DNA from 3 places in the Nonomuraea sp. NPDC050790 genome. Region 1 is predicted to be linked to each of the others. Evidence: riboswitches for the same ligand, from Rfam matches in the RefSeq annotation. Region 1 holds a riboswitch; each other region holds the start of a gene.
What was found. A riboswitch is a leader RNA that binds a small molecule or an ion and turns the genes downstream of it on or off. The one in region 1 is predicted to bind cobalamin.
Positions count from the first base shown of each region.

Region 2: it holds a riboswitch for cobalamin, as region 1 does, so the genes downstream of both, ACIBEJ_RS14035 (ribonucleoside-diphosphate reductase subunit alpha) here and cobN (cobaltochelatase subunit CobN) in region 1, are expected to answer to the same signal.
Region 3: it holds a riboswitch for cobalamin, as region 1 does, so the genes downstream of both, ACIBEJ_RS00110 (ABC transporter substrate-binding protein) here and cobN (cobaltochelatase subunit CobN) in region 1, are expected to answer to the same signal.

Region 1 covers NZ_JBITGF010000011.1:267,829-271,095, reverse strand. Annotated here, with positions in the region: gene ACIBEJ_RS43710 (precorrin-8X methylmutase) at 1-34, opposite strand, end outside; gene ACIBEJ_RS43705 (precorrin-3B synthase) at 31-1,242, opposite strand; cobalamin riboswitch at 1,234-1,440, shown strand; gene cobN (cobaltochelatase subunit CobN) at 1,471-3,267, shown strand, end outside.
Region 2 covers NZ_JBITGF010000002.1:1,211,181-1,214,447, forward strand. Annotated here, with positions in the region: gene ACIBEJ_RS14030 (Bug family tripartite tricarboxylate transporter substrate binding protein) at 67-993, shown strand; cobalamin riboswitch at 1,018-1,221, shown strand; gene ACIBEJ_RS14035 (ribonucleoside-diphosphate reductase subunit alpha) at 1,336-3,267, shown strand, end outside.
Region 3 covers NZ_JBITGF010000001.1:18,619-21,885, reverse strand. Annotated here, with positions in the region: gene ACIBEJ_RS00115 (FecCD family ABC transporter permease) at 1-575, opposite strand, end outside; gene ACIBEJ_RS00110 (ABC transporter substrate-binding protein) at 572-1,582, opposite strand; cobalamin riboswitch at 1,622-1,751, opposite strand; gene ACIBEJ_RS00105 (PepSY domain-containing protein) at 1,890-2,492, shown strand; gene ACIBEJ_RS00100 (fumarate reductase/succinate dehydrogenase flavoprotein subunit) at 2,559-3,267, opposite strand, start outside.

The DNA.
Region 1 (3,267 bases):
AGATCTCGGCGCCGTCGCGTATGTAGTCGCTCACTTCTGCCTTTCCTGGTATCCGTCGCCGGTCGCGACCATCTCGATGACCGGGCCCTTGGGCAGGCCGCAGCGGCGTTCGCAGCCCGCCCAGTGCACCGGGAGGTCCGGGCGGTGGATACGGGTGGCCACCCACCGGGCGGCGTCGTGCTGGACGTCGGCCAGGGACTTGGCGCAGCCGGGGCTGCCGGTGCACGCGCTCACCCCGGTCCACGGGGAGTCCGGGTCCGTGACCAGGCCGGATCCGGTCAGGTCGGGGATCTCGGGGAGGTCGAGGAGGACGACGGTACGCCACGGCGTGAGCCGTACCTGGGCGTCGAGGGTGGCGAGCAGGCGCGCCTGGGCCGCGGTGAGCCGCCCGAGCGGGACCACCGCCTCCACCGCCACCCGCCCGCCCGGCACCACGACCACCCCGGCCCCACGCGCCCGCTCGGGATGGAGCGGCCGGGCGGAGGCGGGGTTTGGCCGGGCGGAGGCGGGGTGGGGCCGGGCGGAGGCAGGCGGGGCGGAGGCGGGCCGGGCGGAGGCGGGCCGGGCGGAGGCGGGCCGGGCGGAGGCGGGCCGGGCGGAGGCGGGCCGGGCGGAGGTGAGTCTCGCGGCGATGCGGGCGGGGCCGTCGGGGAGTTCGGCGATGCGCCAGGCGCCGCTGTCGCCGCGCTCGGCGAGGAAGGCGGCCGCGGCGGCCAGCAGGACGTCCACGCCCGCGCCCGGCATCGAGAAGGGCGTCCCGGCCAGCAGGACGCCGTCCTCGACCAGCGTGACGTCGGCGCCCAGCGCGGCCACGTCGCCGGTGCCGTCGTCCAGGGCGAACAGGAAGCGGCCGGGCAGCTCGGCCAGGTCGGGGCGGGCGCACAGGGCGCGGTCCAGTTCCTCCACGAGCGGATGGGTGGCGAAGCCGGTCAGCCGCCCGCCGAGCGGGGAGGCGACGATGTTGCGGACCCGCTCGTGCGTGGGCGACGGCAGCAGGCCCACGGCGGCCATCCGGCCGGCGAACAGCGCGGGAGACTCCAGCGCGCGCACCTGGACGTTGGCGCGCGAGGTCAGCTCGATCCCGCCGGTGCAGAAGGCGGCCAGTTCACGGAGCTGAGCTGGGGTGACGGCCCCGCCGGGCAGGCGGATCCTGGCCAGCGGACCGTCCGCGGCGGCGTGCGTCTGTAGCGCCCCCGGACAGGCATCTGGGCGGAGACGTCCGGAAAAGTCGGCTATGGACACGATGAGGATGGTAACGCCCAGTAGGCTCATCCTTAGGCGACGGCAATGGGAGGAAGCCGGTGAGAAACCGGCGCGGTCCCGCCACTGTGACCGGGGAGCGAACCCCACCACAGGCCACTGCCCGGCGACGGGTGGGAAGGCCGGGGTGAGCGTCGATCCGGGAGCCAGGAGACTCCTGCCGTCGCGACACCTGCGAACGGGGCGAGGACCCCGAGGGAGGACTGCGGCGTGCCTGGCGTTCTGCTGCTCTCTACATCCGACACCGACCTGCTGAGCGCGCGCGCGAGCGGCGCGGACTACCGCCTCGGCAACCCCGCGAGGTTGCTCACCGACGACCTGCCCGCGCTCGTGGACGGCGTCGACCTGATCGTGGTCCGGCTGCTCGGCGGCCGGCGCGCGTGGGAGGAGGGCCTCGACGCGCTCCTGGCAGGCCCCCGCCCGGTCGTCGTGCTCGGCGGCGAGCAGGCCCCCGACGCGGAGCTGATGGAGCTGTCCACGGTGAGCGCGGGCGTCGTCGCCGAAGCGCACGCCTACCTCGCCCACGGCGGCCCCGCCAACCTCGCCGAGCTGCACCGCTTCCTGTCCGACACGGTCCTGCTGACCGGGTACGGCTTCGCCCCGCCCGCCCCCATGCCCTCCTGGGGCCCGCTGGAACGCGAGTCCAAGGCGGTCGAGGGACCCGTGATCGGCATCCTGTACTACCGGGCGCACCACGTGGCGGGCAACACCGGGTTCGTGGAGTCGCTGTGCCAGGCGATCGAGGAGTCTGGCGGCCGGCCGCTGCCGGTGTACTGCTCCTCGCTCAGGACGGCCGAGCCCGCCCTGCTCGACGTCCTGCGTACCGCCGACGCCCTGGTCGTGACCGTGCTCGCGGCGGGCGGCTCGCGACCCGCCACGGCGGGCGCCGGCGGCGACGACGCGGCCTGGGACGTCGGCGCGCTGGCCACCCTGGACGTCCCGATCCTGCAAGGGCTCTGCCTGACCAGCGGCAAGAAGGAGTGGGAGGACAACGACGACGGCCTGTCCCCGCTGGACGCCGCCTCCCAGGTGGCCATCCCCGAGTTCGACGGCCGGATCATCACGGTGCCGTTCTCGTTCAAGGAGATCGACGAGGACGGCCTGACCGTCTACACGGCCGACCCCGAGCGGGCCCGCCGGGTGGCGGGCATCGCCGTACGGCACGGCCTGCTCCGCCACACTCCCCCGGCCGAGCGCCGCCTGGTGGTCATGCTGTCGGCGTACCCGACCAAGCACTCCAGGGTCGGCAACGCGGTCGGCCTGGACACCCCGGCCAGCACGGTCGGGCTCCTGGCCAGGCTCGCCGAGGCCGGCTACGACCTGGGCGAGGGCTTCCCCGGCGTGGCCGAGCAGGATGGCGACGCGCTCATCCACGCGCTGATCGCCGCCGGCGGCCAGGACCAGGACTGGCTGACCGAGGAGCACCTGGCGGGGAACCCGGTCCGCATCCCCGCCGCCGACTACGAGCGCTGGTACCGCACGCTGCCCGCGGACCTGCGCGCCGGCATGGAGCGGCACTGGGGCCCGCCGCCGGGCGAGCTGTTCGTGCACGAGGGCGACATCGTGCTGGCCGCGCTCCAGGCGGGCAACGTGGTGGTCATGGTCCAGCCGCCGCGCGGCTTCGGCGAGAACCCGATCGCCATCTACCACGACCCCGACCTGCCGCCCAGCCACCACTACCTGGCCGCCTACCGCTGGCTCTCCACGGGGGGTGGGCCCCTCGGAGAGGGGGGTGGGAGCGACACAGCATTTGGGGCGCACGCCATGGTGCACGTGGGCAAGCACGGCAACCTGGAGTGGCTGCCCGGCAAATCGGCCGGGATGTCGGCCTCGTGCGGCACCGACGCGGCGATCGGCGACCTGCCGCTCATCTACCCGTTCCTGGTCAACGACCCGGGCGAGGGCACGCAGGCCAAGCGGCGGGCGCACGCGGTGCTGGTGGACCACATGGTGCCGCCGATGGCCAGGGCCGAGTCCTACGGCGACATCGCCCGGCTGGAACAACTG
Region 2 (3,267 bases), on a different contig from region 1:
ACACCGTGTGATCTGCCAATAACCTCATGTAATGGGAGGTCTTTCGGCGGCACGGGGAGGGGCATCATGCGACGTCGGCGTTTCTTCGCACTCGGGCTCGGCCTGGCCGCCTGTGCCGCCGGTTGCGCGACCTCGGGCGGCGGCGCGAACGTCCTCGGCCCCTTCGGCGTCGTCCCCGGCGGCGAGCGATGGGCCTCGGTCGCCCAGGCGCTCTACCGCACCCTGCGCAGGACCGGCTACCCCGCCACCGGCGCCGGCGCGGCGACCAACGTCACCGTGACCGGCCTGCCCGCCCTGGCCGCCGCCGAGATGAACGACCAGCGTCCCATGCACGTGGCCACCACGCCGCTGGCCAGGCTCACCGGCAACGTCGAGGTGCTGGTCGTGCCGGCCAACTCGCGGCTGAAGGACTTCGACGCCTTCGCCGCCCACCTGCTGGCCCAGCCGGAGCGCACCTACCTGGCCGGCGGGCCGCTGGGCGAGCCCGACCACCTGCTGTTCGGGCTGATCGCGCAGGGGCTCGGCGTGGACGTCAGGAAGATCGACTACACCGGCTACCCGGGCGCCCAGGAGGTGGCGGCGGCCATGCAGGGCGGCAAGGTCGCCGCGGCCACCGGGCGGCTGCGCGACTGGCGGGCCAGGCTCGAGTCCGGCAGGATCCGGCCGCTGGCCGTCTCCTCCGCCGCCCGGGTTCCCGGCGTCGAGGCGCCCACCCTCCTGGAGTGCGGGGTGCGGGTCGACTTCGCCGACTGGTGCGCGGTGGTCGGGCCCGCCGCCATGGACGGTGAACGGCGGGGCGCCGCCGTCCGCATGATGGAGGACGCGACCCGGTCGGCCCCCTGGCACGAGGCCTGCCGCGACGGCGGCTGGGAGGCCATCCCGCTCGCCGGCGACGACTTCGCCACCTGGCTGGCCACCGAGTCCGCCCGCACCCGGAAAGTACTCCGCGAACTGGGCATGCTCGACACGCCGAGCACAACATACCGGGGATAGTTGCGGGATCGGCCACTAGATGTAGGATCCTGCACTGTCGCTGGTTCGCCTCCCAGGAGGCGGAGCAAAAGGGAACCTGGTGCGATTCCAGGGCTGCCCCGCAGCGGTAAGCGGGAACGACCGCCGTCATGAGCACTGGACCTCCGGGTCCGGGAAGCGACGGCCAGTAGGACTCACGCGTTGAGACGCCCGCGAGCCCGAAGACCTGCCAGCGGTTGTCCGTCCATTGGGCCTCGAGGGAGGGCCCGGGGGCTGCGCGGCCGGGGGATCTCCGTACTTTGCCGCGTGCGCTCTCGCGTGCCCTCTCGCAGGGGGATAGCTCGCTCGCGAGGAGTGTTGCACGTGACGCAGATCGTTGAGATGGATCGGCGGCTGGCCATCGAGGAGGCGGCGGCGCGCGTGATCGCCGACCCGGCCAACTCCCGGATCGCCGCGCGGCTGCTGGCCGAGGAGATCGCCGAGGAGGCGGCGGGCCAAGGGGTCCGCTCGTTCGCCGACTCGATCGCCGCCACGCACGCGGCCGGTCTCATCCAGGACGCCCTCGCCGACTTTGTCCAGAAAAATCGTGAAAAGCTGGATGATCTCATCGACGCCGAGGCCGACGAGCGCTTCGAGTACTTCGGCCTGCGCACGGTCTACGACCGCTACCTGCTGCGCCACCCCGAGACCCGCAAGGTGCTGGAGCGCCCGCAGCACTTCATGCTCCGCGTCGCCTGCGGCCTGTCCGAGACGGCCGAGGAGGCCGCCGAGCTCTACGCGCTGATGTCCACCTTGTCCTACCTGCCCTCCTCGCCCACGTTGTTCAACTCGGGCGCGCGCCGCCCGCAGCTCTCCTCCTGCTTCCTGCTGGACTCGCCGCGTGACGAGCTCGAGTCGATCTACGACCGCTACGGCCAGGTGGCCCGCCTGTCCAAGTACGCCGGCGGCATCGGCATCTCCTGGACCCGGGTCCGCTCGCGCGGATCGCTCATCAAGGGCACCAACGGGCACTCCAACGGCATCGTGCCGTGGCTGCGCACGCTGGACTCCTCCGTGGCCGCCGTCAACCAGGGCGGCCGGCGCAAGGGCGCGGCCTGCGTCTACCTGGAGACCTGGCACGCCGACATCGAGGAGTTCCTGGAGCTTCGCGACAACACCGGCGAGGACGCCCGCCGTACCCACAACCTGAACCTGGCCAACTGGGTGCCGGACGAGTTCATGCGCCGCGTGGAGTCCGACGGCGTGTGGTCGCTGTTCGACCCGAAGACCGTCCCGCATCTCACCGACCTGTACGGCGACGCCTTCGACACCGCCTACCGCGCCGCCGAGGCGCAGGGCCTGTACACGCGCCGGCTCCCCGCCCGCACCCTCTACGGCCGGATGATGCGCACGCTGGCCCAGACCGGAAACGGCTGGATGACCTTCAAGGACGCCGCCAACCGCGTCTCCAACCAGACGGCCAGGCCGGAGAACGTCATCCACCTGTCGAACCTGTGCACCGAGATCCTGGAGGTGACCAGCGACGGGGAGACCGCGGTCTGCAACCTCGGCTCGGTCAACCTGGCCGCCCACCTCACCCCCGCCGGGCTGGACTGGGAGCGGCTGGCCGGCACCGTGCGCACCGCCGTACGCTTCCTCGATCGCACCATCGACCTGGGCTTCTACCCGACTCCCGAGGCCGAGAGGGCGAACCTGCGCTGGCGGCCGATCGGGCTCGGCGTCATGGGGCTGGCCGACGTGTTCTTCGCGCTGCGGCTGCCGTTCGACTCGCCCGAGGCGCTGGCGCTGTCGACCCGGATCGCCGAGGAGATCGCCCTCGCCGCCTACGCCACCTCCGCCGACCTGGCCGCCGAGCGCGGGCGGCACCCGTCCTACGACGACACCCGCGCCGCCCAGGGCGTGCTGCACCCCGACCACTACGGCGTCGGCTCCTCCGCGCGGTGGGACGCGCTGCGCGCCAGGATCGCCGAGACCGGGCTGCGGAACTCGCTCATGATCGCCATCGCGCCGACGGCGACGATCGCCTCGATCGCCGGGTGCTACGAGTGCATCGAGCCGCAGGTGTCCAACGTGTTCAAGCGTGAGACGCTGTCGGGCGAGTTCTTGCAGGTCAACCGCTACCTGGTGCGTGACCTTCAGGAGCGCGGGCTGTGGACGCAGGACATGCGCGACGCCATCAAGCGGGCTGACGGCTCCGTCCAGGACATCCCCGGCATTCCCGACGAGCTGAAGGTGCTCTACCGGACCGCCTGGGAGCTGCCGCAGAAGGCGCTGGTCGACCTGGCGGCGGCGCGC
Region 3 (3,267 bases), on a different contig from region 1:
GCCGAGTCGGCCTTGTGCGGGTCGTCGGAGGTGACGATGAGGAAGCTGGCCACGGCCGACAGCACCTCCGCCGTGGCCACTCCGGCCAGCACGAGCCTGACCGTGGTCATCCGGCCGCCGGCCCTGGCCAGGCCGTACACGAGGAAGAGCGCGAGCAGGGCGCCGGCGAAGGCGGCCAGGGGCAGGGTCAGCGCGCCGAAGAACAACAGGTTGAGCACCATCACGGCGACGGCGCCGACGGTGCCGCCGGAGGAGACGCCGAGCAGCATCGGGTCGGCCAGCGGGTTGCGCACCAGCGCCTGCAGCGCCATGCCGCACACCGACAGCCCGGCGCCGACGACCGCGCAGAGCAGCACGCGCGGCAGCCGTACGTCCATGACGATCGTCTCGCGAACGGCCGGCCAGGTGGCCTCGCCCAGCGGTAACCGGAGCCGGTGCAGCACGATCGACCAGACCTCGCCGAACGGCAGGGCGACCGACCCGGCCGCGACGCCCGCCGTCGCGGCCAGCAGCAGCGCGGCGGCGAGCACGAGCAGGACCAGCGGGTACGGCGCCCGCCGCACCGCCCCCGTCACCCGAACCGGTCCGGATGGATCTGCCTGGCCAGCGCCTCGACTCCCGCGGGCACCCGGACCCCGAGCACCGCCGACGACAGCGGCAGCACGGCGAAGCGCCGCTTCTTGATCGCGGGCACGTCCTTGAGCGCCGGGCTGGACAGCAGGAAGCTCTTCTTGGCCTCGACGGTGGTGTCGCCGTAGTCGTAGATGACGATGATCTCGGGCGCGCGCTCGGCGACCTGCTCGAAGGAGACGTTGCCCCACGCCTTGGGCAGGTCGGCGAAGAGGTTGGTCCCGCCGGCCAGCTTGATCATCTCGTTGCCGATGCCGGCGCCGCCGGCGGTGAAGGCGGTCTTGTCGCCGGAGTCGTAGACGAACACCTTGGCGGGGGTCACCTCGCCGAGCCGCTTCTTGACCTCGTCCAGGACCGTGCGCATGGCGCTGACCTGCCGTTCGGCTCGGCCGGGGACGCCGAAGACGCGGCCGATCGCGCGGATCTCCTCCTCGGCCTGGGCCGCGGTCACCGGGCCCTTCGGGCACTCCTCGGAGTTGACGTGGGTGTCGATCCCGGACTTGGCCAGCACGTCCCTGCCCCGGCCCTCCTTGGCGTCGAAGGCGCTCTCGAAGCCGCCGTAGACGAAGTCGGGCTCGGCCGCGAGCAGCGCCTCGAAGGAGGGGTACTCCTTGGCCAGCACCGCGATCCGGTCATACGCGGCCTTGTACTCGGGCAAGATCGCGTCATCAAGGTAAGCCGTGCCGACCATCGACCTCTCCAGCCCGAGCGCGAGCATGATCTCGGTGGCGTGCTGGTTGAGCGCGACGGCCCGGCGCGGCGGGCGTTCGTAGGTGGTGCTGACGCCGCAGCTCACGACCGTGACGGGGAATCCGGCGGGGGCTCGGTCCGCCTCCTGTGCGGCGGGTTTCCGGGTGCTCGCGCAGCCGGCCAGCAGGGCCGAGGCGACGATCAGGGGTACGAGCGCGCGCGGGCTCGCGGGGAAGGGCATGCCGTCCACCGTTCCTCTCATGGGGAGATCCGCCCCAAGGTCGTGAGGTGGCGACCGCGTGAGTCTCCTGGCTCTCGGGTCAACGCTCGCCCCGGCCTTCCCGCCCTCGGGAGAGGGCAGTGGCGTCATCGGGGTCCGCTCGCCGATCACAGTGGCGGGACCGCGCCGGATTCACACCGGCTTCCTCGTTCCGCCGTCGCCTATTTCGGGATCTATCGTGGCATATCCGGAGCGCTGGCGGCCCTGCGGATCGCGTTCATGATCTACTGACCTGCGGGAATGCCTAGGAGATATCCCGGGCAGCGTGCACGTCATGGGGGAAAATTCAATGAAGCACGCTATCCGCGCGGCCGCGGCCGCCGCCGCGCTGTTCACGATCACGGCCTGTGGTTCCGGGGGCACCCAGAACACGGCGGGGCTCGCCGTCCAGAGCCCTGCCACGCCGCCGGCCGATCCCAGTGACATGGGCTCGCCGAGCGCCTCGGCCAGTCCGGGCGCCGACGGCGTCAAGAAGGCGGGCGAGGCCGCGCTGGCCGCGGTGGAGGGCACCGTCACCGGCCTGGACTCCGACGACGGCGTCTGGAAGGTGACCGTCGTCGGCGCGGACGGCGCCGAGAGCAAGGTCCGGGTCGACGCGATGACGTGGAAGGTCGTCGGCACCCCGTCGGCCGAGGCGGACGACGACGCGGAGAAGGCCAAGCACAAGGCGAGGGCGGAGGCGGCCAAGATCAGCTACTCCGACGCCGCGGAGAAGGTCGCGGGCGAGTACCCGGACGCCACGATCGAGGAACTGTCCCTGGACCGCGACAACGGCACGGTCGTGTGGGAGGCCGACGTCACCACCGCCGACGGCGCCAAGGCGAAGGTCAAGGTCAACGCCGATGACGGCAGCGTGGTCTCGCCGTCGGCCTCACCGGAGTCGACCGGCTGACACCTACGGGCGGATGAGGAGGCGGCGCTACCCGGCCGGTGCCCGTCGCGCGCAGGCGACGCGGCGCTACCTCGCCAGCGCACGTCGCGCGTAGGCGCGCACGTCGGCGTCCGGGTCGTCCAGCGCCGTCTCCAATGCCGTGCCCGCCTCCGGCGTGCCCGCCCAGCGGGTCAGCGCCAGCACGGCCGCCTTGCGCACGTCGAGGTTGCCGTCCGACAGCGCCGCCACGAGCGGGGGCAGCGCGTCGGCGGGGTCGGCGGCGGCGAGCGCACGGGCCGCGCCCACCCGCACCTCCCACCGCTCATCACCCATCGCCGGTACGGCTGCCGCCGCCAACACGGCTGCCTCCGTCAGCACGCCACCAGCACTGCCCGACGCCTCCGCTGCGGCCCCCGGCCGCTCCGCGGCGGTTGCCCGCGCATCCAGGTTCGCGGTGAGGCCCCACGCCTCCAGGGCGGCGGCTCTGACCAGGGGGTCGGGGTCGGTGGCCAGTGTTCGCAGGGCGGGGGCGGGCTTGCCGATGAGGCCGAGGCCCTTGGCCACCCAGACCCTTACCTCGCGTGACGGGTCCTGCGCGGACGCGGCCAACAGAGCGGGCTCGTCCAGCGAGATCAGGCCGCGGACCGCCTCGATGCGCACCCGGTGGTCGGCGTCGCCGGTGGCGGCGGCGAAGACGGTCCGGTCGCCGAGGCGCAGCGCCCGCAGCAGGTCCAGGGCGGTGGCGCGGACGAACGGGTCGCCACTGGCCAGCGCCGGCTCCAGGGCGAGGGGCGGG